DNA from 2 places in the Lentibacillus sp. Marseille-P4043 genome. Region 2 is predicted to be linked to the other one. Evidence: riboswitches for the same ligand, from Rfam matches in the RefSeq annotation. Region 2 holds a riboswitch; the other holds the start of a gene.
The links. A riboswitch is a leader RNA that binds a small molecule or an ion and turns the genes downstream of it on or off. The one in region 2 is predicted to bind preQ1.
Positions count from the first base shown of each region.

Region 1 (16,775 bases), 1.2 Mb from region 2:
TCAATAATGGAATCAAGTATGTCAAAATTTGTCCGCATTCCAGAACTTGGTGGTTTTGGCGAAAGGGTCAGCTCATCAATCTTTACGAACCATGGCTGCCACTTGCTTCCTTGTGTCTCAAGTGCGATTTTTATTTGCTGGTCATGAAGCAGATCAACAAGTTTATCTAACCCTGCAAGCAATGCGGGATTCCCACCAGAAATGGTTACATGGCCAAAACGTCCGCCTGCTTGTTCCTGTAATGCCTCCCAAATATCTTCCGGCTCCATCATTTGGATGTTTTCCTTTTCTGATCCATCCCACGTGAACTTAGAATCACACCAGGAGCAAGAATAGTCGCAGCCCGCGGTCCGGACAAACATTGTTTTTTGCCCGATTACCATTCCCTCTCCCTGAATTGTCGGCCCGAATATTTCTAGTACTGGCAGCTTCATTTAACATCATCCCCCTTTGGACGGTAGATGCAGTAGCTTGTTGGTGTTTCACGTAGAAAAACTTGTAAGCATACTGGCCGATTAGGCAATGTTTTCAAATGGTCTTCGATGATGTCATAAATCGTTTGAGCGACAATCTCCGTCGTTGGAAATTTTTCCGGCTGCTCGTTAGAAAAAGCAGGATCATCATTCAATGTTCCATGGTCAAACCGTTTGTGAATGATGTTTTTGATCTGTTTAAAATTTACCAAAAAACCTAAATCATCTAGCTTATCGCCGCCAATTGTGATATTGGCAAAATACGTATGCCCATGTGTATGCTGACATTTGCCAGCATCTGCACTTGGTATATAATGTGCCGCTGCAAAGTGAAAGTCCTTATTTAATTCATACGAATAATCATGGTTTGGAACGGGATAAATTTGCTGCATCATTTGGCAATCTCCCCTTCCCGTCTATTTTCATATTGCTCAAGTCCTCGTTGGCGTAACTTACATGACGGGCATTCTCCACAGCCGCTTCCCTTCACACCGTTGTAACAAGTCAGTGTATGCTCTTTGACAAATTCAAAGGCGCCTAGGTCATCACTTAATTCCCACACTTCTGATTTGTCCCGCCACATCAACGGCGTGTGTATCACAAATTGATCATCCATTGCTAAATTCAAGGTCACATTCAATGACTTCACAAAGCCATCACGGCAATCTGGGTAACCACTGAAGTCAGTTTCGCTCACCCCTGTAATAATATGTTTGGCGCCGATTTGTTTAGCTAAAACGGCCGCAAAAGAAAAGAACAGTAAATTTCTGCCCGGCACAAACGTTGATGGCAAGCCTTCCCCTTCAGTAATTGCAATATCATTCCTTGTCAGTGCATTCGGCGCTAATTGATTTAATAGTGACATATCCAATTCATGGTGTGGCACTTCTAGCGTTTGGCAAATTTCCTTAGCACACTCCAATTCTTCAATATGCCGCTGTCCATATTGAAATGTAACAGCCTCCACATGTTCAAACTTTTCCTTAGCCCAGAACAAGCATGTCGTACTATCTTGCCCACCGCTAAACACCACAACTGCCTTATTATTATTCATTTTCATTTCCCCTCTCTTTTGCATCTCAAAAAGAAGAGCTTCAACAATTTTTCCATCAAAAAAACAACACTAAGCAGCGTGTTGTTTTCGACTCCTTAGTTTTTTATCGAGGGATGGAATTTCGAACCTCTCCTGCAACATATGCAGATTTCTTTTTTTGTTATGTTTCTACTTTATCACGTTTTCGGTCACCTGTCATGGCTATTTCTGGGATTTCCTAGCATAACAGCACCAACATATATATAAACATTTAAGATAAACGCATTTCTGAAAATTGCATTGCATGTTGAGGTTTGGTAATGTTAATTTCATAATGTCAAAATATTCAAGGGGGCTTCATGAAGAAAGTTTCAAGAGTTTTTTATATCACATTACTTTTAGTTGTATTAACGGTTATCTTCGGTGCAACGTTTCCAGAACAATTCGAAACGATATCTGGTAACATAAAAGCATTCGTTTCTACATCATTTGGGTGGTATTACTTACTGCTCATGTCCGCTTTGGTTATCCTATCTGTTATCATTTCAATTAGTCCATATGGAAAAATTCGTCTCGGAAAGGACAATGAAAAGCCGGATTTCTCTACGCCAACATGGATAGCTATGTTGTTCTCAGCAGGAATGGGAATCGGTTTAGTTTTTTACGGAGCCGCTGAACCACTATTCAACTATGCTGTTGACTCTCCTTCAGCGGAAGTTGGTTCGGAAGCTGCATTCAAGCAAGGACTCGCATACTCCTATCTACACTGGGGTGTTCATGTTTGGGCGATGTATGGCATTATTGCTTTGGCCTTGGCATTTTTTCAATTTCGCAAAGGAGAACCTGGTTTAATTTCCGCAACATTGAAGCCATTGTTCGGCAACAAAATGAATGGTCCACTTGGTATTTTGATTGATGTACTTGCTGTTTTTGCCACGGTCTTCGGAGTCGCCACATCGCTTGGCTTCGGTGCTGTGCAAATTAACGGTGGGCTTTCCCATTTATTCGGTGTCGATATTGGGTTTACATCCCAATTTTTGATTATAGCTGTCGTCACCATTTTATTTCTTATCTCAGCATGGACCGGTTTGAGTAAAGGGATTAAATATTTATCCAATACCAACATGGTACTTGCTGTATTACTGCTAATTGTCGTGTTGATCGTTGGACCAACATTGTTGATTTTAAACATGTTTACCGAGACATTCGGTTGGTATATGCAGCATATTGTGGAAATGAGTTTTCAATCTGCTCCCCTTGAAGGTGATAATCGGGAATGGCTTGACGGCTGGACCATTTTCTTTTGGGCATGGTGGATATCCTGGGCACCATTTGTCGGGATGTTTATCGCTCGTGTATCACGTGGACGTACGATCCGTCAATTTCTAATCGGCGTGATGGTTGTACCGACCTTTTTTATCTCGATCTGGTATGCAGTGTTCGGTACGACAGCAGGAAATGTGCAGAACAGTGGTGTTGATTTGACGCAATATTCAACAGAGCTCGTGTTATTTAACATGTTTGATCAGTTGCCAATACCGCTCATCCTATCTGTCATTGCAATATTGCTCATTGCATCATTCTTTATTACCTCTGCAGATTCAGCAACATTCGTACTGGGTATGCAGTCAACAAATGGTTCCCTCATACCGCCGAATAAGGTAAAAGTTATCTGGGGTATCGCTCAATCTGCTGTTGCACTTATTTTGCTGTATGTCGGTGGATTAACTGCGATTCAGAATACCATTATTATTGCTGCACTGCCGTTTTCCTTTGTGATGATTTTGATGGTAATCGCATTATTTAAAGCACTGAATAATGAAGTGAAAAATGAAGAAAAAGAATAAATAATGAAAGAGAACTACCTGGAAAGATACCGGTCTTTCCAGGATTTTTTTATCCCATTTACGCTTCGCTATCCGTCATTCGCCTATTGGAAAAGACAGATAACCATGGTACAATACCTATAATTCATATAAAACTAATAGGAATTATAGGGATTAAACGGAGGTGATCGCTATGTTTTTAAAAATAAATGACATATCCAAATCATTTCAGCGTGGAACTGAGCAGCCGTTATTGGTATTAAATGATATTAATCTATCCATTGAAGAAGGAGAATTTGTTTCCCTATTAGGACCTTCTGGCTGCGGCAAATCAACGCTTCTTTCGATTACGGCTGGGCTGACCAAACCAACTGCTGGCACGGTACTTCTGGACAACAGTGAAATAAAAGATCCAGGACCAGACAAAAGCATGGTTTTCCAGGAGGCAGCGCTTTTTCCTTGGATGTCGGTCAAAGAAAATGTGATGTTTCCACTCAGAAAAAGAATGGGGAAAAAAGAACAAGCAGACACCGCCACACATTTTTTGAAAATGGTCCACCTCAGCCAGTTTGCCGACCATTATCCACACGAGCTTTCCGGTGGGATGCAGCAGCGTGTCTCGATTGCTAGAGCACTTGCGATGGATTCCAAGCTTCTGTTAATGGATGAACCATTCGGTGCACTGGATGAACAGACAAGAAACGTATTACAAGAAGAACTGGAAAAAATCTGGCTTGCTAACAGAAAGACAATTGTTTTTGTCACACACAGCATTCGTGAAGCTATCAAACTATCGGATCGTGTCATTGTTATGGGCGCAAGACCGGGAACCATCATTTCTGATTTCAAGGTTGATTTACAACGGCCACGTCCACAAAAAGAGATAGCTAATTTAGAAGAGGATGTAATGGCTATTTTAAAAACCGAAATAGACAACGTGATGAAAGAGGAGTTGCAACATGCCGGTAGCAATTAAACGTATACTGTTTTTCGTTTCGCTCATCCTGATCTGGCAAGGTGTCGTGCTAATCGGTTTCTGGCCTGAATCGATGATACCAAGTCCATTATCTGTTGCCGAATCCATTTATGATGGGCTCCGAGACATGACACTTGTGTATGATATTCTAGCAAGTTTCCGTCATTTACTTATCGGCCTTGCTATCTCATTAGTGATTGGCACTATCCTTGGCGTTTTGCTTGCCAAAGTTAAAACAGCCGACGAAACGCTAGGGACGATGATTCTAGCATTGCAAAGTGTTCCGAGTATTGTTTGGGTGCCGCTTGCTATTATCTGGTTTGGATTTGGCGAAACAGCGATCATTTTTGTCGTCATTATTGGCGGTACGTTTGTCATGACGATGAATATGCGGATTGGCATCAAAAATGTCGCACCAATTTATTTAAAAGCAGCACGAACAATGGGATCAAGGGGAATGGATTTATTTTTTAAAGTTGTCATCCCGGCAGCTATCCCACATGCGGTGACAGGTGTGAGACTAGCATGGGCATTTAGCTGGCGAGCACTAATGGCCGCGGAATTACTAAGCACAGGCCCAGGACTAGGATACACACTCAGCTATGCATCCGACTTTAACAATATGAGTCTCGTAATTGGGATAATCATTATCATCGGTGTCATCGGCTCCGTTGTCGATCAATTTGTTTTTCAACGAATTGAAAATAAAGTACTAAAACGCTGGGGATTGGAAGAAGCAGCATAATAAAAGGCTGTTCTCAAAAAGAAAGGAGTAATCATCTTGAAAAAAAGCATTGTTTTTCTGTTCATGAGTTTTTTACTCATTCTAGGTGCATGTGGCAATGATTCGCAAGCATCATCTGATGACGGAAGCAAAAAGGAAAAAATCGTTATCGGTTATTTTCCAAACCTTAATCACGCACCAGCAATGGTAGCAAAAGAAAAAGAAATGTATGAAAAACATCTAGGTGAAGATGTCGATGTGGAATATCGTACATTCCCAGATGGATCTACTTTTATGAAAGCTTTGGCAACAGGGGAAATCCAAGGTGGGCTTGTTGGTCCGGGTCCAGCGATGAATAACTTCATTTCTGGTGTTGATGTTCAAGTAATAGCAGCATCTTCAACTGGCGGAACAGTGATTGTTTCACGTAAAGATAGTGGCGTAAAATCTGTCAAAGATATCGAAGGAAAAACCTTCATTTCCCCGCGAGTTGGCTGTACACACGATGTTCAGTTTGAAACATACATGAAGGAAAGAGGGATTACATCTGACCGTGTTGGCGGAAGCATGAAACACGTAACAGGCAAGCCAGCACAATATCAATCCATGTTCGAAAGTGGCAATGTCGACGTTGCCACAGCACCAGAACCATGGGGATCTGTTTTGGAAGCAAAAGCAGATGCAAATGTTGTTGTCGATTCAGATGAAATCTCTTTTGGTAAAAACCTGCCAGCTGCCGTATTTGTCACCACATCAGAATTGGCTGAAGATGACCAGAAGCTTGTAACCAAACTGATTGATGCCCACAAAGAGGCAGTTGAATATATAAACGAAAATCCCGATGAAGCAATCACGATCACAATAAATGGAATTGCAGATATTACTGGACAGGAAATAGAGCATGATGTAATGGAAAATGCCTGGAAGCGAACCAATTTTGTTTACGATATGGACCCAGAGGTAATCCAACAATTCGGTAACTCCTCCTATGATTTGAAGTTTTTGAAGGAGAAGCCAGATTTCACAGGATTTGTGAATACAAGTTTTGTAGAGTGATTGGGACGCGGGGACAGGTTGAGGCCACTGAAAAAGTCACTCTGAAAATTCGATAATTTAATAAAAGCTAAAAAAACACCCCTAAAATTTGGTATAATAGAACTGCAAAGAAACCATCAACCAAACTGGGGGTATTTTCATGCTTAAAGACAAAGATATGCAATTAAGCATCTATTCCGTATTATACAGTAAAATTCCTGAAAATCATATACTTAAAATACTTCGCGATGAGGTAGATTTTAGCTTTATCAACGAACTACTCGAAAAAACCTATTGTAAACATTATGGTAGACCAGCGAAAGAGCCAGAGTTCATGGTAAAACTTTTAGTACTACAATACCTTTATGATTTATCGGATGTGCGAATTATAGAAGAGGCTTCACTGAACCTTGCCCACATGTATTTTCTAGGCATTAACCCAGAAGATGACTTACCACATCCAAGCCTTTTGACGAAATTCCGCAAAGAGAAATTAGAGGGGAATTTTACGGTCGATGATATCATCACAGAAAGCATCGGACAAAGTGTTGAAAAAGGCATTTTAGGAGGATCCGGATTAAGCATCGATACAACACACTCGGAAGCGAACACCTTTAAGTGTACTGTAGAAAGAGTGATGAAGCATCTCGCAAAAAAGCTATTTAAAATCGTTGAGAAAGAAAACGGTGAGGTACCTGAAAAGATAAATCAAGAAATACCAGACTATAAAGAAATAGAGGATCATAAAGAAGCCAAGAAAACAATGAAATCCTACCTTGAAGAAACCATCGCGAATGTAGAAAAAACAGTAGATGTGGAAAGTGCACCAGAAACAAAAGAAGTGCTAAACATGGCGAAGGAAATTCTGAAGGACCCTAAATTTTTGGAACAAAAAGGCGTTCGTTCACTAGTAGACCAAGATGCAAGAGTTGGTCACAAAAGTAAAACATCCCATTTCTTTGGCTACAAAACAGAATTTATGATTACAACAGAAGACAGAATCATTACGGCAGTTAATGTTCGTGATGGTGCCTATGTTGACGGAACGATGTTTAATGAGTTACTAGAACAAACACGAAAAAGCGGAATAGTTATAGATGAGGTCTACGGTGACAAAGCATATTTTAAAAAGCCAATCCTTGATAAAATAAAAGAAGTTGGGGCGAAACCATACATACCAGTAAGTGAGATGGCTTATAAAATTGATGAGGAATTATACAGTTACAATAAAGATTCGGATGAATGGTTCTGTGCTCAGGGGAATAAAACAGAGAGAAAAGTCTACAAAAAGAGAAAGGATGGAAAGGAAACCTATCGATATTATTTTGATAGAGAAACCTGTAGAAATTGTCCGTTAAGGGAGCAATGCTTCTCGGGTAAAACTGTTGGTAGAATTTTAGAGATAGGGATAAACACCCCTGAATTTTACGAATACAGCCAAGAGCAAAAGACGGATGAATTTAAAGAAAAATATCGGAACAGGTCTTGCCAAGAATGGAAAAATGGTGAGATGAAGAATTTCCACGGATTAGATCGTGCCAGGGGGTACGGTCTAAGAAGCATGGAATTACAAGCAAAATTAACTGCATTAGCAGTTAATTTAAAGAGGATAGCGAAGATACTATCCTCTAAAAACGGGTCTAATTCTATTTTTATTACCATTATCTTGAAATGGACCGACAAAAATAGAGAAAATCAAAAAAAATCTGCTTAGATCCCGAAATGTGCGTTATAAAAAGGGTACTATTTCAGTGGCCTCGGACAGGTTTCTTGTCCCAATTGTGTGTGAAGGACGATAGAAATAAAAGCACCGTAGAGGCGTCACCCTCTATGGTGCTTTGTTCTATCTTAAACACTTGATAATAACCCATACCTCACTGCAGAGATTTTTCCATATACATTACGTTTTTTGTAAATAAATGGTGGGACAAGCAACCTGTCCCTATGTCCCGTTCTCACATTTGAACTAATTTCCGCATTTCACTTGCTACTTCACCAGGATTTTCTGCTTTTGTTATTGCACTTCCGACAATGATAGTATCAGGCTTTTCCAGAATAATCACAGGTAACGTGTTCAAATTAATTCCTCCGGCAACTGTTACGTCAACGTCCAACCCTTTCACCAGTGAAAATAGGTCCGTATTGAAGTTTCCTTCTGTTTGTTTATCTTTCCCAACATGAAGGCTTACAGACTCCACTCCAAGATCTAGTAATTCTTTGATTCGCTCTTTGTCATGTACCTCTAATAAGTCAATCATCACTTGGTTACCTGTTTGTTTGGCAATATCAAGTGTATCTTTAATTGTCAAATCCGAAGAAAACGCCATTACCGTTGTGATATCTGCCCCACCTGTAAATGCTTGGCGCGCTTCATGTTTACCCGCATCACAAGTTTTCATATCAGCGACAATTTTCTTGTTTGGGAAAAGCTCCTTCATTTCCCGAACAATCGCCATTCCGTATTCTTTAATTACTCCAGTACCTACTTCAATCCGATCAATCGCGTGTTCTGTTTCCTTCACGATTTGTATGCATTCATCTCTTGTTAAACGATCTAACGCTAATTGTAATTCCACGGTAACACCCCCTATTTATCGTTCAATCCGCTCTTTTTCCCCAAGTTTTTCTTGAACATCTTCATAATATGGTAAACCTTCATTATCACCCTTTACGCCTACAACCATCGAACCTATCGTATTGGCAACGTGCATTGTTTTCGCTAATGGCCAACCTTGTAAAATACCATACAAAATTCCTGCATTAAATCCATCCCCTGCACCAACCGTATCAACCACTTTAGTCGCTTTGACTGCTGGCGCTGTCACGATTTCTCCATTATAATACCCAACAGATCCTGTCTCACCCTGTTTTACCGCAATGAATGAGATACCGAGTTCCTTTGCTTTCTCAATAATTGCTTCTGGCTCACTTTCGCCAATAATGATCTCCATTTCTTCATCCCCAGCAAGCAGGATATCGACTTGAGGCAAAATATCCGATAATACGTCACGCGCTTTTTCCTTGCTCCACATGCGTAAACGGATATTTGGATCAAAAGATATTTTCAACCCGTGTTTTTTTGCCAGTTCAATCGACCGGTTCATAATGGCAATATTCTGCTCATCAATTGCTGGAAATATTCCAGTGATATGCAGAATTTTTGCCTGTTGGAAATAAGTCTCATCTAAATCATTCGGAGTCATGGTTAGTGTTGGCGACTTATCACGATAATAAAAAGTTCGAACACTTCCATCCTCCATTATTTCCTTAAAGTTTAGTGATGTAGGGTACCCATCAACAAGATCAACCTGTGAAACATCGATCCCTTCCCCACGGGCAAATGTTTGGATATACTTACCAAACTCATCATTTCCCAGTTTGCTAATGTAACCAGCTTTTAAGCCAAGTCGGGCACAACCAATAGCTAGATTTAATTCCGCCCCGCCAATTTTCTTTTCAAATGTATTGACAAATTTCATCGGACCTGTTGAACCAGGATCAAATGCAATCATCGCTTCCCCAATCGTAATTACGTCATTCATTTTTATTCCCCCGAGCATCTTTTTTCGTTAACCATTCGATTTGTCCATTTTTTACTACAATTACTTTTTCTGTCATGTCACAAAATAACCCTGTTTCAACAACCCCAACGATCAACTTTAATTGTTCATGAAGTTCTCTTGGCTGTTTAATAGAAGGAAATTTACAATCAAGAATATAATTGCCATTGTCCGAAATAAATGGACTGTTTTTTTCTTTTCGTAAGGTAGGTGTACAGTCCAATGCAGCAATGTTTGCCTCCGTTACTTCCCAGCCAAAAGGTAATACTTCCACCGGCAAGGGAAATTCCCCTAGTTGGGAGACAACTTTTGAACCGTCAGCAATAATAATTAATTCGTTAGCTGCCACATCCACAATTTTTTCCCTAACTAGTGATCCTCCTCCACCTTTGAGAAGGGTTAGATCAGGACTTATTTCATCTGCACCATCAATTGCTATGTCAATTTGAGTTGTTTCAGAAAGGTCGGTTAATGGGATTCCATGTTCTTTTGCTAACCGCTCTGTTTTCCGTGACGACGGAATCCCTTTAATTTGTAAACCAGCCTGTACACGCTCGCCTAACGCCTGAAGCAGCCAATTTACCGTCGAACCAGATCCCAACCCAATTGTCATGCCATCCTTTACTAATTTTACTGCTTCTTTACCAGCTAATTGTTTGTCATTGTCCTTATTTAACAAAACAGCAATTCACTCCTTATTCTTATCAGCTTAACGAAGTACCAGGTCTAAAACAAATCAGGATTAATCCATCTTGGTATTGAAAAGGCAAGATCCGGTAGAAATGTTATAAACACCAATACTACCAAAATAATAGCAAGATATGGCAGCACTGCTTTAAAGGATCTTTCAATTGATAGATTTCCAATTTTAGCTGATAGTAATAACACTAACCCATATGGTGGTGTTGCAAGTCCGATAGCTAATGTCATAACTACAACTAGACCAAGATGGATCGGATCAATGCCAAATTCCAATGCAGTTGGCAAAATAATTGGTACAAATAAAATCATCGCTGGAATCGCATCCATAAATGTTCCAACAAAAAGGAAGAATGCAATCAAAATAACAAGGAATAACCATTCTGCACCAACGTGATTAGCAAAAAATTCTTGTGCAATCGTTCCAAGCTGATAATAGCTCATTAATTCACCCAATGCACTTGCTGTTGCGAGCGCAAACAAGGAAAGCGAACTTAAAGCCAGCGTGTCCATCAATATTTTCGGTAAATCTTTCACTTTCAATGTTTTATAGTAGAACATACTAATCAAAAACGTATACAACGATGCTACCGCTGCAGCCTCTGTCGCTGTAAAAAATCCGGAAATGATACCGCCAATAATAATAATTGGTGTTAATAAAGCTGGAATCGATTCCACAAACAACTTGGCAAATTTTTTAAATTCCGGTCTAGCTGCTTTTGGATAATTTCGCTTCACCGCAATAATATATACGAAAACCATCATCCCAACCCCAATTAAAATGCCTGGGATAATTCCGCCAAGAAATAATGCACCGATGGAGGCATTCGTCAATCCAGCAAAGATAATCATCGGAATACTAGGTGGAATGACAACGCCAATTGTTGACGATGCAGCTGTAACGGCGACAGCAGTCTCTTTGTCATATCCTTTTTTCACCATGCTCGGTATAAGAATTTTTCCAACACCTGCCGCATCGGCCTGCGAAGCTCCCGACACTCCTGCAAACATCATCGATACAAGAATATTTGCATGCGCTAACCCACCGCGGATCGGACCAACAATTGCCAAGGCAAGATCAATTAACTTCTCAGAAATTTTCCCTGAGTTCATCAAATTAGCAGCTAAAATGAACAACGGTACAGCCAAAAGCACAAACGAATCTAGTCCGTTTACCATCTTCATTGCAACGGTTGCTTCTGGTGTGTACGGGATACCAAAAATACCTATTAAAGCAACAATTCCAATTACAAATGCAATGGGAACACCAATCAACATTAAAACGATGAATAGTCCTATTAATAGAAAACCCATTAGCCCCTTACCTCCTTATCGGTGACCATCTTCACGTGCTGCATTAAATGTGCTGCCGAATAAATAATCATCGTTATCGCCATAATTGGGATTGCAATCCAGATATATCCCATCTTCATTTCCGGAATAGTTGCCCACGTATAGTTCCAGAATTCGTTAACAATTTGAATACCTAATAGAAAAATAACAATATTAAATAGAATAAGCACGATGTCATTGAAGATATTTAACGATACCTTCCCTTTTCCTTTTAATTTCCTTTGTAATAAATCAAAATTAAAATGTTCTCTACGGTTGACCATAACAGCGGCGCCCATAAAGACAGCCCATATAAATGAATAATTTGCCACTTCTTCTGTCCAGATAACCGAGATTCCCATATATCTTGTTACTATTTGCAATAGAATCACCAAAAAGAAAAGGCATAAAAACAATAAACCCACAGTGATTTGCACTTTTTCAAGTGCGTTTACAAAACGCTTCATGATGGCTTAAACCTCCCTAGTTACTTTAGTTCCCTGATATCTTCAAGCATTCCTTCTACACCAATTTCTTTTGCAAAGTCATCTTGAATTGGTTTGGCGATGTCAATGAATGGTTGTCTATCAATCTCATTCACGATGGCCCCCTCTTCAATTGCCTTTTCTTTATATTCCACTTCTTGTTTATTTGTTGCTTCTCGTTCTGCTTTGACCGATTCCTCAGCTGCATCTAAAATAATCTCTTGATGTTTCTTAGAATACTTATCAAATTTCTTTCCATTTATTAACAGAAACCGAGTTGTAAAGTCGTGTGCCGTTTCCGTAATATATTTTCCATTTGGTGTCGTATGGTGTGCTTGCTGAACAAAAAATGGGTAAGCGTTTTCTGATGAGTCGACAACATCCTGCTGTAATCCTTGATAAAGTTCTCCCCATGAAATCGAGGATGGAATAGCTCCAGTTGCTTCCCAAAAATCTCCTATTACCCCAGATGTTTGCGTGCGAATAGATATCCCTTTTAAATCATCAATCGATTCAAGTGGTTTTTTTCCATAAAAATGTCTAACACCAGCCGTCCAATATCCCAATAGTTTAAAAGAATTATCCGACTTCTGATTTATAACGGTGCCCATTTCCTTCCCTACTTTTCCATCAACAACGCGTAACCAATGATCATAACTGTCAAAGAGGTAGGGGGCTGAAAATAAATCAACTTCTCTTATCCCTGTTTGTGTCATAAATCCTGGTGATACCAAAACAACATCGGCAGCACCCAATTGAAGTTTTTCCACTAGCTCTGATTCTTCCGTACCGATCGTACCTGCATGAACTTCGACTTCAATTGATCCATTCGATTCTTCTTCCGCAACCTCTTTAAATTTCAGCATCCCCGCTTGGTAAGGACTATCAGGTGATGTTTGGTTATGTGCAGCAATTATTTTAATCTTGCCATCCCCATCCGGATCGACTTGTTGTGAACAAGATGTCATAACAGCAACAGATGCCAATACCAACAGAATGAAAGCGCATTTAATTTTCCCCATTATTATAAATCTCCCTTCTTCAGCAATAAACTATGCTTTGAGTTCGCTGAGTTTGGCTACATATTCTTGTGCCTTAACAGTTAATAGTCGGTAATCTTCATCTGTCTTGAGCTTGTTTACATTTACAAGGCTACTGCCAATTCCAACTGCGACACTGCCATTTTTCAGGTAGTCATTCATATTTTCTAAATTGATTCCGCCAGTTACCATCGCTTGCACTTGTTGAAGCGGTCCTAAAATATTTTTAATATAATTCGGCCCTAATGCATTTGCCGGGAAAACTTTAACCATTTTTGCCCCATGCTCATATGCCGTCACAATTTCCGTTGGTGAAAAAACACCAGGAATGTTTAATACGTCGTAGCGGTTCGTTAAGGTCAATGTGTCTGTATTTAATGTTGGCGATACAATAAACGTTGCACCAGCCAGCATCACTGTTCTAGCTGTTTCTGGATCCAGTACCGTACCTGCACCAATACAAACATCACCTGGTCCATGCTTGACTGCTGTTCGAATCACTTTTTCCACATTTGACGTCTCAGCAGTTATTTCAACCACCCGCACGCCACCTTCAGATAAAGCTTCAAGCACCGGAACAATCGTTTGTTCATTCGCATGACGAATAACCGCTACAATTTTATTTTGCTTAATTACTTCAATCGTTGTCATTGTAACCCGCCCCTTGTTTATTCTAAATTTGCATGTTTTTGATTTAAACTTGAATTGTCATTTCCTTCCGAATGCTGCAAAAGATAAACAACAATAGCATCCAAAAGCAAATGTGCAGATTGATCAAATTGACTTCCCAACGGTTGAATCGTCTTTGGCTCTGTCTCAAGACGTTTTTTTGTTGCAGCGGGAATCCGCACATAGCAATCACTTACTTGTCCAATCGCAGAATCGGGATTCGTTGTCACTAAAGCAACATCCGCATCAATTTCTTTTGCTTTCATCGCAAATTGTTTTAACGTTCCAGTACTTCCTGATCCTGAAATAACCAACAGCAAATCACCAGTTTCAATACTCGGTGTGATGGTTTCGCCAACAACGTAAATTGGGAATCCACTATGCATAAGTCGCATAGCAAATACTTTACCGATTAACCCTGATCTACCTGTTCCAGCGACAAAAATCCGCCTAGCACGTTGAATTCTTTTTGCCAGATCAATTGCTTCATCAGCATCCACTTGTTTTAAAACTCCTGTCACTTCACTTGCTACTGTATCTATGATGTTCTTCATATAAATTCCACCTTTACTCTATTTTTAACAAGATTCGCGTTTGATTAATTCTGGTTCAAAGCGATACACCTTTTGATCATCCACACTATTTTTATCCTTTATTCGATTAAGTAACAATGCTGCGGCTTTCTTCCCCATCTGAAATGCCGGCTGTGCAATGGTTGTTAATGTTGGATTGTAAAAACCTGCAAAAGAAACATCATCAATGCCAATTAAGGCTAAGTCCTCTGGTATGTTTATCTGGTGCTCTTTCGTGTACGTTAGTATTTCAAATAACACACGATCATTTAGGGCCACAAGTGCTTCTGGAGGATCGCTTTGCGTTAGCATTTCATGTATCTTTTCTCCAAGTTCCCCTATTTTTCCGCTTATTAGATAGCTAGGTTGAAAAGGAATGGCATGTGCTTGTAATGCTTTTTTAAAACCATCAATTCGTTCTAACCTAGGTGTTACCCACGGAGTAATCGGCGGGGAAACCATCCCGATTTTCCGATAACCATTTCCTATAAATTGATCTACTGCCAACGATGAAGCCTTTTCATTATCAAGCAAAATAGTTGGAATCTCGACTTCTGGAATAATACGATCCATAAATACGACCGGGTAATTATCCGTTATTAATTCGTTGTACAAGGCAACATTTCCACCTGTTGGAAAAGCAATGATTCCGTCCACCTGTTTTGCACGTAACATATCGATATACCGCTTTTCTTTAGAAGGATCATCATCAGCGTTACAAACAATTACGTGGAAATTGGATTCATTACAAAAGTCCTCAATTGCCCGTATTACTTGCGTTGAGAACACATGAAGTATATTCGCCACAATAACGCCGATTGTCCTCGTCGATTTTTGCTTTAAGCTTCTGGCAATAATATTTGGGCTATATTCTAATTCTTCAATCGCTTGTTCGATTCGTTTCTTTGTTTTTTCTCCCATGTAATCGTAACGTTGATTTAAATACTGGGACACTGTACTTTTTGAAACACCGGCATGTTCAGCCACATCCGCAATCGTAATCGTTTTCATTTGTCTTTCTCCTATATCAAAAAATTGATCCATACATTTATTTTCATAAACTAAACCGGTTTAGTAAATCGATTTAGTAAAAGTATAAAACAGAAGAAAGCGTTTTACAAGGAATGTTTCCTGGAATTTTTTGTGAGGAGTGTTTGGGGGGTGATGCGGTGACCTCAGATACTAAATTTGCTCATAAAAAAGCAGCATTTGATAGGCGGCATCAAAAACTGCTTATATATGGAAACTTATTTAGTAAACAATAAGATAGATAAGGCTTGGGAGGAACACCATTAGAGTGGGATCTCTTTCCCAATTAACACACAAAAACTCAGGAATTACGATAGCTTATATTCACTCGCATTATCTTCTACCAGTACCGTACGTTTTTTATTAAACAACTGTACGATGATTACGACAATAAGCAAGCCAATACCAAACATGTCCGTAATCAATCCAGGTATGACTAACGTTACCGCACCGCCTATCGATAAAATTCTAAGTAGCCAATACATGGTTCCCATTAAATACCCCTCTAACCCAGCTCCTAGGGCAATAATTCCTAGAGCGGCAGTGATGGCTACCCATATAATGCCAACTACACTAGTTCCTTGCATAAGCAGCTCGGGGGAATAAACAAAAATGTAGGGAACTAAAATGCCAGCTGCTGCCAGTTTTAATGAGATAAATCCCGTTCGATTTGGATCACCCCCGGAAATTCCTGCCCCTGCAAATGCAGCAAGTGCAACTGGTGGTGTTAGGTTTGCCAATATGCCAAAATAAAACACAAACATATGCGAAACAAATGGTTCAACACCAAACTGAATTAATGCAGGTGCAGCCATAGAAGATGTAATAATATATGTTGGGATTGAAGGCATCCCCATACCTAAAATAATGGAAGCAATCATGGTAAAAAACAATGTTAATATCAATGTATGATTCCCTAATATAAGAATTGCTGTTGTCATTTTTAGTCCAAAGCCTGTTAACGATGCAACACCAACAATTATTCCTACCATTGCACATGCCATGGCAACACCGAGCGCACTACGCGTTCCCTCTTCTAATGCCCCAATAATTTTCTTGATAGTTAACCGTGTTTTAACTCTAAACGCGGCAATCACGACAGTTGAAATAATCGCCCATGCCGCAGCGTAAATTGGCGTAAAGCCGCCAAATAACATATAGATTAATATCGCCAATGGGATCAACAAATGGCCCCGCTCTTTAAGGACTTGCTTCATTTTTGGGAGTTCTTCTCGTGATAAACCTTTTAGCCCTCGCTTTTTAGCCCGTAGATGTACAACCGTGATGACACCCATGTAATAGAGAACCCCAGGAAGAATCGC
Region 1 covers NZ_LT984884.1:1,789,673-1,806,447, reverse strand. Annotated here, with positions in the region: gene queE (7-carboxy-7-deazaguanine synthase QueE) at 1-434, opposite strand, end outside; gene C8270_RS08820 (6-carboxytetrahydropterin synthase) at 431-868, opposite strand; gene queC (7-cyano-7-deazaguanine synthase QueC) at 865-1,527, opposite strand; PreQ1 riboswitch class I at 1,617-1,663, opposite strand; gene C8270_RS08810 (BCCT family transporter) at 1,866-3,353, shown strand; gene C8270_RS08805 (ABC transporter ATP-binding protein) at 3,526-4,308, shown strand; gene C8270_RS08800 (ABC transporter permease) at 4,292-5,053, shown strand; gene C8270_RS08795 (ABC transporter substrate-binding protein) at 5,090-6,088, shown strand; gene C8270_RS08790 (IS1182 family transposase) at 6,228-7,781, shown strand; gene hxlA (3-hexulose-6-phosphate synthase) at 8,023-8,643, opposite strand; gene C8270_RS08780 (sugar kinase) at 8,659-9,609, opposite strand; gene rpiA (ribose-5-phosphate isomerase RpiA) at 9,602-10,306, opposite strand; gene C8270_RS08770 (TRAP transporter large permease) at 10,354-11,640, opposite strand; gene C8270_RS08765 (TRAP transporter small permease) at 11,640-12,125, opposite strand; gene C8270_RS08760 (TRAP transporter substrate-binding protein) at 12,146-13,165, opposite strand; gene C8270_RS08755 (bifunctional 4-hydroxy-2-oxoglutarate aldolase/2-dehydro-3-deoxy-phosphogluconate aldolase) at 13,196-13,834, opposite strand; gene hxlB (6-phospho-3-hexuloisomerase) at 13,852-14,406, opposite strand; gene C8270_RS08745 (LacI family DNA-binding transcriptional regulator) at 14,431-15,435, opposite strand; gene C8270_RS08740 (TRAP transporter permease) at 15,762-16,775, opposite strand, start outside.
Region 1: linked by a shared signal. The riboswitch ahead of queC (7-cyano-7-deazaguanine synthase QueC) and the one ahead of C8270_RS02890 (QueT transporter family protein) in region 2 are both predicted to bind preQ1.

Region 2 (16,775 bases):
ATCATCGTTCTCGATATTGGTTTGAGGACTATTGCGATTTGATTGTTCGTTGGCCATTGGTCTCATCTTCTTTCTGTTATAGTTTTCGTCATTTACGTTACCCAATATAGTTTAAATAATGCATTCCATCAGGCGACTTTAGGATTCGTGATTTAGGGCGATGAAAAACATTTGAAACCTTTTTCCTTTTCATTCGTACGTCTATATGAATAGAATAGTTACATAGACTTATAAGTAAGGTTGGGAGGAGGGTAATATTGGATTTTAAAGAAACATTTAACATTACTCAGTCTAAAAAGTGGAAAAACGTATTGCGCTGGTTTGGGTATGTTTTATTAGTAATTGTATTAATTATGATAGTAGGCTTATTATCCAACCAAATGATTACGGATTACATCTGGATGGATTCACTTGGATTTTCACAAGTGTTTACTACTGTTTTGGGGAGTAAAGTTCTGCTTGGTGTGATTGGATTTGTCTTATTTGCTGTATGTACATATGTTACGTTTTTTTGGATTCGGCGATCATATATTAGTCACTTTGATCAAGTTCAGTTGCCGCAAATCATGTTTGCACGTAAAAAAATGACATTAATTATGCTGGGGGTTTCAGTCCTAGTTGGATTAATTGGTAGTATGATTACACAAGGAATCGGTTGGGAGCAAATGTTGAAATTTGTCCATCATGCTTCCTTTGGGCAAACAGATCCATACTTTAACCTGGATATTTCGTTCTACATGTTTGTATTGCCATTTTTAAAATTTATCGTTTTTCTATTACTAGGGTTGAGTATCTTTTTCCTACTACTGGAAGCAGGTGCTTATTCAGCATTTAAAATGTATCGGTCAAGTAGACTGGCGCAATTGCATCTTGGTGTAACACTTACAATCATCGGTTTGCTTTTAGCTGGGAACCATCTTTTAGGGCCCTATGGAACACTTTTAACAAACCAGGTAAACATTTTTCAGGAAAGTGCTGTTTACGGGTTAAGTTACACTGATAAGGTTATCAATATTCCGAAATCATATGTGCTCGCAGCAGTGGCACTTATCGGTACGATTTGGATGATTGTCGCATTGATTAGGGGAAAATTACGATCGATGGTTGCTCCTGTTGTGATTTATATTGGATTGGTGATCGTTGGACAACTGGCATCTGTCGGCGTGCAGCACTTTCTTGTATCACCAAATGAATTTTCCAAAGAAAAGCCTTTTTTGAAACACAATGTAGCATTAACTAGAGAGGCTTACGATTTGGATAGTATTAAGGAAATGGAACATCCCGGGAATTACTCGTTGGATGAAGCAATGTTGGATCGTAACAAGAAAACAATTGAAAATATACGGGTGAATGATTCAAGGCCGTTGCTTGAAGTTTATAACCAGTTGCAAACATTCCGTACGTACTATAATTTTAATGATGTTGATATTGATCGTTATAAAATTGATGGTGATTATGAACAAGTCTTTTTAGGAGCACGAGAATTGAGTACGGTTGACCTGCCTGATCAAGCCAAAACATGGGTTAATCGCTACTTAAGGTATACACATGGTTACGGGGTAACAATGAGCCATGTCAATCAAGTAACAAAACAAGGTCAGCCAGAGTATATGGTGAAAAATCTTCCGCCAGAAGGGGTGTTGGATGTTACGCGTCCACAGATCTACTTCGGGGAGGAGGATTACCAAAATGTTATTGTTAATAGCGGAGTAGATGAATTTGATTACCCGTCAGGAGATGAGAATGTCGAGAATCAATATGAAGCAGATTCAGGGATTCCACTACAAGGTATCAACCGTCTATTATTTGCTTTAAATGAAGGGTCTTTCCGGATGTTTATATCGGACCAAATTACCAAAGACAGCCAATTACTTGATACGCGAAATATTAAGGATCGTGTAAAAAGAATTGCACCATTTTTCACGTATGACAAAGATCCATATATTGTTGTCCGGGATGATGGTAGTCTTGTCTGGATTATTGATGCTTATATGACGGCAGAGCGCTATCCTTATTCAGAGCCTTATCAAGGTAATAAAAACTATCTAAGAAACCCTGTGAAAGTGGCTGTTGATGCTTATACAGGGGAAGTGAATTTTTATGTGAATCAACCTGATGATCCGTTAATGCAAACGTATCAAAACATGTTTCCAAAGTTATTTACGGAAGAAATACCGGATGATATTCTTGCACACTTCCGTTATCCGGAAAAATTGTTTACAACACAAGCGTCCATGTACGGAACCTATCATATGGAGAACCTAGAAGTATTTTATAACCGGGAGGACTACTGGCAGTTTCCAACTGAAAAGTACTTCAATGAAGATATTGTGATGGAACCTTATTACATGACGATGAAGTTGCAGGAAGAAAAAGATGAAGAATTTATTTTAATGATGCCTTACACACCGAAAAAGCGGCAAAATATGATTTCCTGGATGGGTGTCCGCAATGATGGGGATCACTATGGTGAAGTTTTTGTGTATCGTTTTCCAAAGCAAAAGAATATATACGGTCCACAACAAATTGAAAACCGGATTAACCAGGATAGTGACATTTCCAAACAGTTAAACCTATGGTCGCAAGGTGGATCAAAAGTTATCCGAGGAAACTTGCTGGCAGTGCCTATAGAAGATACGATTCTTTATGTGGAACCGGTTTATATCGAATCTTCCAATGCTACTTCCTTACCAGAAGTGAAGCGAATCATCTTGGCTTATGGAGATAATATCGTCATGGAGCCTTCGTTTGACAAAGCACTAGATAAGATGTTGAATCTAATTGATCCTGAACATCAAAGTGGATCGGAAGAAGGCGATGATGGAGACGAGGACGAAAAGTCAGATGAGCCTTCACAGCCGATTACAGGTGCGGATGAAACATTACAACAGTTAGCTGATCTATTTGATGCTTATCAACAAGCGTTGTCTGAGGGAAATTGGGAGGAAGCCGGTAAAATTATGAGTAACATTGAAAACCAGTTGGAAGAATCTCAGTAACTTGCTAACGTGATGCAATGGAACCTTAATGAAAACAGAGTCCCTTGTAGTTAAACTACAAGGGACTTTTTATGCCTTAATCGTATATCCGTCTCTGAGGTTAATGTTCATTATTCAGTAAATTTGTTATAAGCACCGTGCATAACCGGTCCTACATATTCGTTTAGTTTCCAGCCATGAGCAATTGCGGCTGTGACAAAGTCTTTTGCAGCTACAACCGATTGTTTTACAGGTTTTCCGTTTGCCAGGTTTGCTGTAACAGCAGCCGCAAATGTGCAGCCGGCTCCATGGTTATATGTTGTATCAAGCTTGTCCTTCTCTAGTAGGGTAAAATCGTTTCCGTCATAAAAAAGATCAATAGCCTTTTCGTGATCAAGTGCCTTTCCGCCTTTGATTACCACATTTTTTGCACCAAGTTCGTGAATTTTTATTGCTGCTTGCTTCATGCCATCAATGGTTTTGATTGGTCCGGTTTGTGCAAGCTGTCCTGCCTCGAACAGATTAGGTGTTGTGATCAATGCCCGTGGAAGAAGCAATTCGCGCATCGCATCGGTATTCTCTGGTTGTAATACCTCGTCTTCGCCTTTACAAACCATAACAGGGTCTAAAACAAATTTGTCAAGATTGTATTCATCAATTTTCCTTGCTCCGAGTTCAATGATATCTACCGAACCGAGCATACCTGTTTTCATTGCATCAACATTAACCGATAAAATGGTATCCAATTGCTTTTCAACAATAGCCACGTCAATTGGAAAAACATGATGGTTCCAGCCATTGTTTGGATCCATTGCAACCATAGATGTAAGGGCGGTCATACCATAAACGCCATGTTCCTGGAATGTTTTTAAATCTGCTTGTATACCTGCTCCGCCGCTTGAATCAGAACCGGCAAGTGTTAGTGTTTTTTTCATTGTCACCCCAAATTCCCCCAAACTTTCTCAATAATATTTTCTAATAATAGGATATACCAATTTTTCAGCAAATAAAAGAATTTCCGGTTTTATGGTTAAAGGTCGGGTTATAATAAGAGTTTTAAAAAATAATATTCTCGCAATATATTGCATTTTACAGAAAAAGATAGTATTATAATGTAACTGATATATTGCATATAAGCGATATTTGTTGATCTAGTTTTCATCGTAGAAGGAGCGAATCGTATGAAGGATAAACTTCCATTTTCATCCTATTTTGTGATAGGGGTCATGTTGTTTGCATTGTTTTTTGGGGCAGGTAATCTTATTTTTCCAGCACAGCTTGGGCAATATGCCGGAACAAATATTTGGCCAGCCGTGGTAGGATTTTTGATTACAGGGGTCGGGTTGCCATTCGTTGGGATCCTAGCAATGGGGTTTTCCGGGAGTCGCAATTTGGAAGAACTCGCAAGCAGAATCCACCCTGTATATGCGATCTTTTTTACATCAATGCTCTACCTGACGATTGGACCATTATTCGCAGCACCACGGACAGGTACAGTTGCATATAACGTTGGAATCGCGCCATTTGTGAGTGATGGATTTCAACAAGGTGGGTTACTCCTATTTTCGTTGCTATTTTTTGCTGTAACAATATGGTTGTCATTGAATCCTGCAAAACTCGTAGACAATGTTGGGAAAATATTAGCACCTGGAATTGTTGTTCTTCTAGCTATTCTTCTGACTATGGTTATTGTTAAGCCAATGGGGTCCATTCAATCGCCTCAGGACGCCTATGCAAGCGGAGGGTTCATCCAGGGATTCCTTGAGGGATATAACACAATGGATGCACTAGCTTCACTTGTTTTCGGCATTATTGTGATTAATGTGATTCGTTCGATGGGTGTTAAATCTACACGCGGTGTACTTTCTGCAACTGCAAGATCTGGTGCAGTGGCAATTACGCTACTTGGAGTCATTTATGTGGGTATTGCTTATTTGGGCGGAACAAGCACGGAAACATTCGGACTTTTTGCAACGGGTGGACCAGTTCTTAGCAGTGCGGCTTCCTATTATTTTGGAACGTTGGGGTCGGTGATGCTGGCAATCGTTATCACATTAGCTTGTCTGACAACGAGTATTGGGCTGGTGACGGCTTGTGCTGAATACTTTCACACATTACTACCGAAAGTCAGCTATAAAAAGTTTGTCTGGTTCTTTTCTGCCTTTACATTTGTGATTGCAAATTTCGGTTTAGCAAATATTATTACGTATTCGGTTCCTGTTCTAATGTTCCTATACCCGCTTGCGATTGTTTTAATGATTTTAACGTTTTTGTCACCTTTGTTTAACCATTCACGATTCGTTTATGTGTCAGCAACGGTTGTTACGTTTATCATTAGTGTTATTGATGGATTAAAATCATTATGTGATTCATTGGGAATTAATTACTTTGGATGGTTGCAACAGATTGTTTCTTTTTATGAACAGTTTCTGCCATTATACAATCAGGGGCTTGGATGGTTCTTCCCAGCCTTAATCGTTATTGCACTTACAGGCACAATAGTCCGGGTACAACGGTTATCTCTTGTTGAGGCATAAAATAAGCCGGCTTCCTTAAAAGGGAAGACCGGCTTAACTTTTTAACTTAATTTATGAAACTCATCAATTGCACGAAGCCAATTTTCCCGCATAATTGCTGAAACTTTTGTGATGTTGCGATCCTTCATTAGTGTAATGATGGTATCATGTTCTTTTATCGACTTCGCTGTTAGGATAATGGAGTTATGAAAAAACAATCTTCGGACATGTGACTGCAAAAAAGCGACCATTTTGTGGATATACGGGTTATTGGCAGTATCGACGATGATCTGATGAAACTCTTCATCAATTTTAAGTGCTGAAAAATAATTTTCCAAACGGATTGCCTTCGCAAATTGTTTGTTTGTATCTTCGAGTAATGTGATGACCTCATCGGTTAAATGCGGGATTGCCAGTTCTGCTGATAATGCTTGCAGTGCCGCTAAAGGTGGAAGGAGGTCATTAATGGACTCCCTTTCCACATCTGTTACTTGTGTTGCCTTTCCGGGATACATTTTCACAAAACCGTCAACCTCAAGAAGTTGCAACGATTCACGGATTGGTGTTCTACTGACTCCGAGCGCTTCCGCAAGTTCCGAGTCATTCAACTTTTCCCCAGGCTGCAAAGTACCGTCTATAATCCATTTTTGTAATTGGCTAAATGCGTTTTCCTTGGCAGATTTGCGGATTGGTTTGGAATGATCTGTTGGTATCGGCATTACAATTCATCCTTACTAAATTTTTTATCGTTTATTTAGTATTAGTATACATGAAAAATGCTTATTGGTATATGCAATATATCATTATATTCCATGAATTATTGGTTAACTGCCATTTTGCCAAGTGGTCCATTTTCGTCAAGGATATCGGTTAGTTCAAAGACAGAAATAGGGAACATTGGAAATCCAAAATAGTGAGGTGTGATTTCGATGGGTTGGAAATAAAGTACAAGTGATTTGTCCGCAATATAAAAGTCTTGGTTAGGTGATATCTTTGAAAGGCTATCCAACAACGGGATGTCTCGCTCATTGATTTGTTTTTGGATGATACTTGTGAGAACTTCTACATAATTGCTTCCAGGCTTAAATAAGTCTTTCAACTGGTATTGTTTTCCGGTTTTGCTATCAAACGTTAATGATTTCATTATCGTCAAACCATTTGCATGATGATATGCCATTGCGTAATTGGATAGTGAGAGACTAAGAATATTACGTTCATTAGTCTTGATTTCATAAGAGCCGATCATTTCTGCAAATGAATTAGCGCCTTGCTGTTGATACTGCTGTTGATACTGCTGGTGGATCAATGTTTGGGCTAGATGAGAGATTGTATGATTAATGGTTTGCTGTGAATGTACATTTTGTAAGCCAATCACTTGTGGGTAATAAATAGTGGTACCTTGTTGTTGGAGGGCCATTGTTTGAATGGAAACAGGTAAAGCTTGAGATGCCATGTCTATCATTCCTTTTTAGAAGAGTTTACAGTATCTTATTCATAATCTGGGATAATGTCCCTGATTCACAGGCGTTATATTTTTGGAATCATGTTCTCGGATTTTTTATTAGTGACTCAACTTTCGCACCAATAAAATAAGATCAAACAGTTAGCTGGGGCAAACTTGGAGCGTTTCTAACAACCTTGGTAAACATAAAGACTATTTTCTAAAAGATTGTGACTGCGATTATTCGTCCCCTCGAAAGCATTTGTGTTTTATATATAAAATGCGAGGTAACTAAGAAATTGCTCCCTCGCCGTTCCGGAAATACACTACGCTTTCCGGGGGCGGCTGCTGAGCCTCCTCGTGCTATGGTGCTCGTCGCGTTGCAAGTAATTTCGATGAAGTAGCGCTCCTCGCAACTCGAAGCTTATTCGGTGGATGTTTCGCTCGTCGCTCTGCGGGGTCTCACCTAGGCCTTTCCTCCCCCAGGAGTCTCCGCGTATTTCCTTCACTGGTATTACATTTACTACCGTTAACTGTAGTAGTATGTGTTCTACCGAGCCACATTCTACCGCTTCACTAGTCCGGGTGAGTGGAGGGTGGTGACTCCTCGAAAAAGAAAAGCACTTTTTCTTCGTGCGATGTATCGCTGGCGTAGCCTTCCTTGTCCTGCGGGAACAATGGTTTTCGGTGGGGCGAGTTAGCGCAGCCCCAGCACGTGTCCGAAGACCCCGCAGAGTGGTTTGAAAAGGAGGGTCGACTAAAACCGTCCTTTGCGGACAACGTCGACATACCCCTCGCCGGGGCAAGGAGGCTGAGGCCGTGCCCGCGGAAAGCATCCACCCGGAACGATCCCGGACGGCGGGAAATGCGCATACTTATAGAAAAAGAGCCCAGCAGTCGAAGTTTGTTTAAATGCGATTAATCCAAAGTCAACTTAAGCAGTGAATCTTCATCCTTCCTCATTTTATCAAGGCTTATTTGTCCATTTGAAGCTGCGAAAGTTGAGTTAGTGACATATTTTTACGGAAATGCTATACTTAATTCTGCGATGAGCTGATTTGTGTAAGTCAAAGGATACGCAATACATGTGAATGTGAACACATGATCTTTTGCCGCAAATTTCGTGAAGACGCCTGTACATTGTACAGGCGTCTTATTTTGTCTTGATCTATTTTTCATTTAAATGTCGAACAGAAATCTAACAATTAAGAATATAGAAGTGCTATAATTTATAGTAGAACATTAGGTTGCTTTCTATTCGTAATTAGATGGGGGTTTAAGGAAAATGGATAGTAATGTTACCGTACTAAACTTTGACCAAACGTATCATAAACAATCCTTTCTACAAGCTGAGAATTGTGAATCACTAGATTTTGAACAGATGCCGAGTACCAATTTGTTTTGTGAAAAAGAGTCCTTATTCCAGATTGATCAAAGGCTTAGACAACGAAGAATGAGTCAGATAACATTTCTGGGGAGTGGTAATTATCATTATGTTTCCTACTTATTATTGTCAGAGATACAAAGGCCATTTTCACTAGTGTTATTTGACCATCATACTGATATGTTTCCCAGCCCAAGTGATTCGTTGATTGCCTGTGGTTCATGGGTGCGGGAGTCACTAGAAAAGTTACCTATGCTAAAAAAAGTAATTATAATCGGTGTAAACGAAGATTGGCAACAGCAAATACCTTCGTTCGCTGAAGAAAAAATGGCCGTATACTCGAAACAATCCCTTCACACAGATTATTCCAACACAATTAAATCCATTATGAAAGAAATAGCTACAGACACAGTTTATATAAGTATTGATAAAGATGTATTGGATCTTAAAGAGGCTGTTACAGCATGGGATCATGGAACAATGAATTTAAATCAGCTTATGGAAATTGTTGAAAAGATCATCTCCGACAAGGATATTAGCGGTATTGATATTTGTGGTGAATATCCAATTAGCCCAACAAATGAATACAATAAACGAACAAGAGAGGCAGTAAAGAAAAATGAACGTGCAAATCGCATAATTATAGAACATTTAACACAATGTATTGGACTTAGCCCCTCCTTCAATTAAAAAAAGGAAAGACCATGATTTTCCTGATAAAATAAGGAGATCAGTTTGAATTAGAGGATGATATAAAAATGCCTGAATATGAAATAAAAGTATATGAAGAAATTCAAGCTTGGCAAAGGAAAATCTTAAAGCAGTCGAATCTACTTAACCGGATGTCAAAAAAAGCACAAACAAAAATAAACGGGATGATTCCGGAAAAGGTTCATCGTGTGATAACGGAAAGTATAAAGAACATGGTAAAGGCAACACTGTTTGGTTCAAACCTTATTCAAAATAAAAGGCAATCTAAGGGTATGAAGTCTTTACGATCGAGATGAACTGCTTCGGGAAAAGCTATCATCCTATCGGAAAACTGCGGTTGTAGAAGGAGCAGGGACAGGAGCGGGTGGCATTTTTCTTGGCCTTGCTGATTTCCCGCTGTTACTATCGATTAAAATGAAGTTTTTGTATGAAGTAGCTAGTATATATGGGTTTGACGCAAATAGGTATGAGGAGCGCTTGTTCATTCTTCATGTTTTCCAGCTTGCTTTTTCAAATGATGAAAAACGAAAAGATACATTTCGCATACTAGAGAACTGGGAGGCAGAAAAAGAAACGCTTGTCGATATGGATTGACGAGTGTTCCAGCAAGAATACCGAGATTATATAGATTTTGTTAAAATGCTCCAATTAGTTCCAGGACTTGGTGCGATAGTTGGTGCATATGCAAACTACAATCTCCTCGATCATCTGGGGGAAACGGCAATGAATGTATATCGAATGAGACTGTTGAACGAATACCCAAGGGATTATTTAGGGAACTAACTTTGAGTGTCTAATTTGTAATTCATACGAAAAACTGAAAAAATATAGAGTGAATAAACGGATGGGAGATAGTTAAATGAAATGTAAAATAAATCGCAACGCAGCTAAAGTTCTAAAAAAAATGTTGGAAAATGAGGAAGCAGAAGGGAAAATGATTCGTGTATATGTGACACACCTTCATGGTGATCATGCACATTACGACATTGAACTGGATACTCCGACAGAAAACGATGAGGTTGTAAAAACAGACAAAGATATTGATATCATCCTAGAAAAGGGCAATGAATATTTAGATGGTATCTGGATTCAATATTTTTATGTGCCAGAGGAGGAAATGGTTATTACGAATTCTTCCATGGGAATGCATCATTAATAAACAGCAACCACTTTTGTAGTGGTTGCTGTTTTCTACGCCTTAATTTTTAACCCCAAAGCCTTGGCGAATCCGATTGTTTGGTCAGATGATATCGTAAGGCTTCCATGTTATATTAAGCCGTTCAAATCTACTTGTATATAAACTAATTTCATTCAGTGGTGTGTTAGCATATGTGGGATCTCTTCTTTATTTTTCATCTGAAATAAGGTTTAGTTTGATTTCCTGGCAGGCTGCTTGTACATAACTAGGTATTAATCCATTACTATAAATGGCACCCTTTTCAACTAGTTTTTGCTTTAACACGATGGTTATGGGCTCTTCAAATGGAAGGCCTGGTAATATGATTGTATCCGGGTCTTTCCATTTAGGAGTTAACTTGGAATGATCAAGGAAATTTAACTTCTTAGAAACCGGGATCCCATCACGGAAAAAGGGGTGTTCATTTTCCTTTTTGCCACCGGGTTCATTTAGACATATGTATAAGGACAGGTTGTCAGATAGTTGCAGTAGATCATAATGGATAGTAAAAAGCTGTTTATCAAAGGATGGAAGTTTTGTAATTATCCGTTTCTGCCGTTCGTTTTCTTGATTTACAAATGCTTGCCCTGCTTTGGAAATATCATTTGCGAGAAAACGTTTATAATGTTCACTACATAATAGACCTGCATAGGAATCCTTTTGTTCAACTTGATCAATGCCATTTTTGTAAAAAACAAGCTTTGCAGGAGCGGGGAAGTCAATAAATGTGTAGGGTGCTTGTTTTTGATCATTCCAAAAAGGCTGTTCATCGATTGGCTTCCATGCACAGTCATGATGAAAAATTGCATATTCAACAGATTTTCTCAACTTTGCTCCCGGAAATGAGGATTCTTCCCAGTTGGCAATAAGTTCACCAGAAATGTGTGCATGGTTATCTTGTTCAATCATAATAAAATCATTGGCATGTTCACGTACAATCATGAGATCATCCTTTCAACTGTATTTATTTTCAGTATACAGAAAAATAATCCTCCGTTATAGCCTGCACGTAACAAAGAATTGACAAAGGGTAGTGTAAGAAATATAATTACTTACATAAAGTAATTAAATATAAAAAAGTAATTTATATACTTACAATGATTATAGAGGGGGAATATAAACATGGAAAAACAATTTTTCAAAGATCCAGCAACATATGTTGGGGAAGTTTCGATTAATGTTACAGATTTGGAACGTTCATTAACATTCTACAAAACGATTGTTGGATTCAAGGTGCTTGAACAAACGGAACAAAGGGCAGTATTAACGGCAGACGGAAAAACACCATTACTAATATTGGAACGGCCTGCTGATGTTGTGCCAAAAGTAGGGAGAACGGCTGGACTCTACCATTTTGCTATTCTGTTACCAACGCGTGCGGACCTATCAGCATTTTTACGGCATATAATTCAAATGAGAGTACAATTAGGCGCAGCAGATCATTTAGTGAGTGAAGCGCTATATTTTTCTGATCCAGATGGGAATGGCATTGAAGTGTATCATGATCGTCCATCATCTGAATGGAGTTGGGAAAATGGTGAGGTTTCCATGGCGACTGAACAACTTGATGGGGATAGTATTCTTGCTGAAAGTGCTCAGGAGTGGAACGGATTGCCGGAACAAACAGTTATGGGTCATATCCATCTCCATGTTAGCGATTTGCAAAAAACAGAAGAATTTTATATAAATGGACTGGGATTTACCGTTGTAACAACATATCCCGGGGCACTGTTTACATCAACTGGGGACTATCATCATCATATCGGATTAAACGTCTGGAATGGAGTTGGTGCGCCAATGCCAACAAAAAATAGTGTCGGGCTAAACTATTTTACACTTGTTTTTCCAAATGAAAAATCTAGAACAAGTGCGGTTGAGCGGTTGCGGCAGATTGGTGCCAATGTAACAAATGAACAGGATTATTATGTTACAGAGGATCCATCTGGGAATGTTATTCGGATGATGATGGACTGACAAAGTGGGGAAGTCGCCGGACGAGAGCGAAAAGTCGCCGAACGAGAGCGAAAAGTCGCCGGACGAGAGCGGAAAGTCGCCGGACGAGAGCGGAAAGTCGCCGGACGAGAGCGGAAAGTCGCCGAACGAAAGTGGAAAGTCGCCGGACGAGAGCGAAAAGTCGCCGGACGAGAGCGGGAAGTCGCCGGACGAGAGCGAAAAGTCGCCGGACGAGAGCGAAAAGTCGCCGGACGAAAGCGAAAAGTCGCCGAACGAAAGCAGAAAGTTGCCGGACGAGAGCGGAAAGTCGCCGGACGAAAGCGGAAAGTCGCCGAACGAAAGCAGAAAGTTGCCGGACGAAAGCGAAAAGTCGCCGGACGAGAGCGGAGTTCTGTATCCCTATCAAAAAAGGAACCTGCTAAACTAAAATGCAGGTTCCTTTTATTTTAATTGAAAATATGGCCGATTTTTTCCCTGTTGGTTGAATTTCAAGCGCTTTTAGATTATGGAGAATTTGTTCCGCCCTCGCGGCACCTAGAATCGTAAGTGAATGTAAATAAGTAGGATCGATATTCCTGCTCATACTAGTACATAAGAGTATAATTTAATTGTGGATTGAAATCATAGGTTTAGCGTGTATGTAAGGATTTTAATCAGTCGGTTCATGGATATGAATCTTATTGGTAAAAGTAAAAAGGGGAGGTATTTTTTTGAAAAACAAATTAATAGAAATGCTAGCGGAACGTAAAGATGAAATGATTGAAATTCGCCGGTATCTGCATGAACATCCTGAATTGTCCTTTAAAGAAGAAAAGACAGCCCAATATATAGCCGATTTTTATCAAGGAAAAGATGTAGAAATGGAGCGAAATGTGGGAAATGGTTATGGCATTATTGTCACGATAAATGGTGGAAAATCTGGTAAAAAAATTGGGCTCCGTGCAGATTTCGATGCACTGCCAATTACCGAAGAAACGGATGTAGCGTTTAAGTCAAAAAATGATGGTGTCATGCACGCATGCGGTCATGATGCACATACAGCCTATCTATTAATTCTTGCTGATTGTCTTATCCAGTTAAAAGATGAGATTCCGGGGACAATTAAAATTATTCATCAGCATGCAGAAGAGGTTCCACCCGGTGGAGCAAAAAGTATTGCTGAATCCGGCCGTCTGGATGATGTTGATAACATTTTTGGTATCCATGTATTACCATTGGGCGAAGCGGGAGTTGTTGGCTATCATAGTGGCTATTCTTTTAACGGAAGGACCTATTTTAAATTAAAAATTCAAGGTGTTGGCGGCCATGGTTCTTCTCCACACCTAGCGAATGATTCCATTGTAGCGGGCGCGCATTTTGTTACAGCCGTTCAAACCATTGTTAGCCGTCGATTAAATCCGTTTGATGCAGGAGTTGTCACGGTTGGTTCGTTCGATGGAAAAGGAACATTCAACGTCATTAAAGACAGTGTGGAACTTGAAGGTGATATACGTTATGCGGATGAAAAAATTCAAAAGGTCATTGCCGATGAATTTCAACGAATTGTAAAAGGGGTTGAAGAAGAATTTGGTGTGAAATGTGAGCTTACGTATACTGCTGATTACCCACCATTGTACAATGATCCTAAAGTAACTGAAATGGTTGCACAAAGCCTACAAAGTATCGATGATAAAGATATAACAGAAGTAAAGGAATTTCCAAAGATGGCACCGTCTGATGATTTTGCTTATTATCTGGAAAAAATCCCTGGCTGTTATTTTTACATTGGCTGTACACCAAAAGGAGTGGAAAATCCATACTTTAATCATCATCCGAAGTTTGACATTGATGAAGATGCCATCCTTGTTGCGGCGAAATCGGTTGGACAAGTTGTGTGTAGTTATTTTGGGTTAGACCAGAACTAAAAAATGTAAAGGAAGCAGCTTTAGCAGTGCAAGGCTGCTTCTAAAAAAATAAATAGGAACACTTGTTTTGTTGAAATGGTGTAGTATATTAGAAATAGAAAAACACCTCAGTCATTCCTCTATAAAAAATCCCCCAAAGGAAGTGTTATAATGGTTCTCACGACACTGGTGCGCGAAGAATACTCCCAGTACACCTATCATGACCACTTATTCAAAGAATTAATCCACACATTTTTGCAGAATTTTCGGAAATGTTTTATCCGGAAATTCATCGACATGTTGATTTTTCTGCTATCAAACCATAAAACTAAAATTGAATATTTAAAGGAAAAGATTTAACACAAAAACATCCCAGGATTTTTTGACTTGTTTGTCTTGGGATGTTTTTGCATACGTATATCCTCTATTTTTGTATTCGGATGGATAAAAAGCTTTTTTTAGTGACGTTGTTATGAAATAAAAAGAGAATTCACTCCCTAGTGAACTCTCTTTTACGTCCGTTTAGTTAAATTAATTTATCAAACTTTACACGCTTATTAAGGGCATACATGATTGGCATCCCCACCGCCATTACAACAAATTCACCGATAGCTGTTGTTAACCATGTAAATAAAAATGGTGCTCCGAAAGCTAGGCTTAATTCCCAGGCAATAATAAACATGGTAAATGTGAAGACAAGTGTGTTGATAATCATTAAAAGCCATTTGTTTTTAATATACCGCGCAATTATAATCGTAATTAATAATGAAATAATGGATTGCGATACCCCAAAAACAAGATCATACATACCTAATGGCGAAAAAAAGAAATTAGATAAAAAGACGCCTAATACAATTCCGAAAATGTACTTTTTGTTAAAAACAACGAGGTGATTTAGCACTTCCGGGACACGAAATTGGATATTGGTAAATCCAAAAGGCTGGATTAGTAACGACACTGCAATATAGACTGCAGCCAGCAAGCCGTTTGTGACAAGTGTATTTACTTTCATATTCTATTCTCTCCTTAGTTTTTTAACGTGGGATGGTCTCGAACCACGTGTCTTAAAAAGCAACTATTTCATTATAAAACTTTATCGGGTAAAATCAATAGGGAAGTGGCTTACGCAATAAAATTCCTTTGTATAGTACCAGGTGTTAATATCATATGTTAAAATAAAGGAAGCAGACTTTAAGATGGGGGAGTTGAAGATAACATGTATTATTTCGCTGCGTATCTTTTAAAAATAATATTGAGTCTATTTGGAAACATAAAGATATATAAAAGAGAAAATTTGCCACAATCAGGTGGTTATGTTATAGCCTGTACACATACAGGCTGGGTAGATATATTATGGCTTGGCATATCCGTATTACCAACGAAAATACATTATATGGCAAAAAAGGAATTGTTTCAAAACGGCGCATTAAAATGGTTAATGAACAAACTTAACGCATTCCCCGTTGATCGTGAAAATCCAGGGCCGAGTTCGATTAAAATTCCACGAAAACTACTGTCAAAAGGCGAAGTTGTTGGTATATTTCCAAGTGGAACAAGGACAAGTGACGAAGTTCCTTTAAAACGAGGGGCTGTAACCATCGCCGGTCATTCTAAGGCTCCTATTGTGCCAGTTGCATATGTGGGACCTAATAATTTTAGTGATTTGTTTAAACGTAAAAAGCCTCGTATCATTTATGGCGAGCCGATATATTTATCAAAAGAACTACCTAAAAAAGAGGCACTGGAAATAATGATGGAAGACTTAAACGATGCACTAAACAAGTTGAAACAAGAGCTAATGACATATCAGAAATAGGTATAGGAAAAACCCTGTCACAATATGAAATGTCCCTTTGTTAAGGATATTTTAATAAGCAGCAGGGTTTTCTTATGGGTGGAACTGATTCAATAGCATGGTTGTGAAATTAAATCTTTAGGAAGAGGAGCCGTGTTTGATCACTCCTTTTTTCTGTGAGCTACCTTTACCTGAAAGAAACCAGCCAATTACCGCAATGGCAAGAAGGACTCCCCAGAAGGTAAATTTCCACCCGGTACTATGGGAAAAGTCGTCAGGTAATAAGTTGACTGCCGGATGCGCCAAGGTTATAACAGCAAGTTTTACACCGACCCATGCAACAATCAGATATGCGGTTGTTTCTAAGCCTGGTCGCTTGTCAAGCAATGTAACAAACCAGGTGGCAGCGAATTTAATTAATATTAAACCAGCTATTCCCGCGATGACTACAATTGCAAACTTTCCTCCGTCCATTCCGCCGAATTGCGGTATTGGGGTTTCAGGAAGTGCCATGGCTAGTGCAACAGCTGCCAGAATAGAATCAATCGCAAAGGCGAGATCTGCAACACCAATTTTAGCTACGGTAGACCAGAAGCTATTACCAACAGGGACCTTTTTCTCCTTTTCCGAACCAAAATATTTTCCGATTACATTCTTTGCACCTAAGTAAATAAGGTATGCAGCGCCGATTGCTTGGACCTGCCATACATTTACTAGGAAGGATATCGTGAATAGGGCTGCGAATCTGAAAATAAACGCACCGATAATACCGTAGTTGATAGCACGTTTTTTTTCATCATCTGGCAAGTGTTTAGCTATTACCGCCAGAACAAGTGCGTTATCAGCAGACAAGATCCCCTCTAGTCCAATTAATACTAATAATGTCCATCCATACTCAAGCCAAAGTGATTCCACATCGACTTCTCCCTTCTGTGAA
Region 2 covers NZ_LT984884.1:545,717-562,491, reverse strand. Annotated here, with positions in the region: gene C8270_RS02960 (catalase) at 1-57, opposite strand, end outside; gene C8270_RS02955 (UPF0182 family membrane protein) at 258-2,999, shown strand; gene pdxK (pyridoxine/pyridoxal/pyridoxamine kinase) at 3,110-3,919, opposite strand; gene brnQ (branched-chain amino acid transport system II carrier protein) at 4,160-5,515, shown strand; gene C8270_RS02940 (GntR family transcriptional regulator) at 5,557-6,213, opposite strand; gene C8270_RS02935 (DUF3298 and DUF4163 domain-containing protein) at 6,312-6,947, opposite strand; gene C8270_RS02930 (arginase family protein) at 8,221-9,009, shown strand; partial or broken gene C8270_RS02925 (EcsC family protein) at 9,078-9,813, shown strand; gene C8270_RS02920 (heme biosynthesis protein HemY) at 9,890-10,186, shown strand; gene C8270_RS02915 (DUF3891 family protein) at 10,376-11,149, opposite strand; gene C8270_RS02910 (VOC family protein) at 11,330-12,181, shown strand; gene C8270_RS02905 (hypothetical protein) at 12,186-12,587, shown strand; gene C8270_RS02900 (amidohydrolase) at 12,871-14,064, shown strand; gene C8270_RS02890 (QueT transporter family protein) at 14,570-15,055, opposite strand; PreQ1 riboswitch class I at 15,064-15,108, opposite strand; gene C8270_RS02885 (lysophospholipid acyltransferase family protein) at 15,260-15,859, shown strand; gene C8270_RS02880 (TerC family protein) at 15,977-16,753, opposite strand.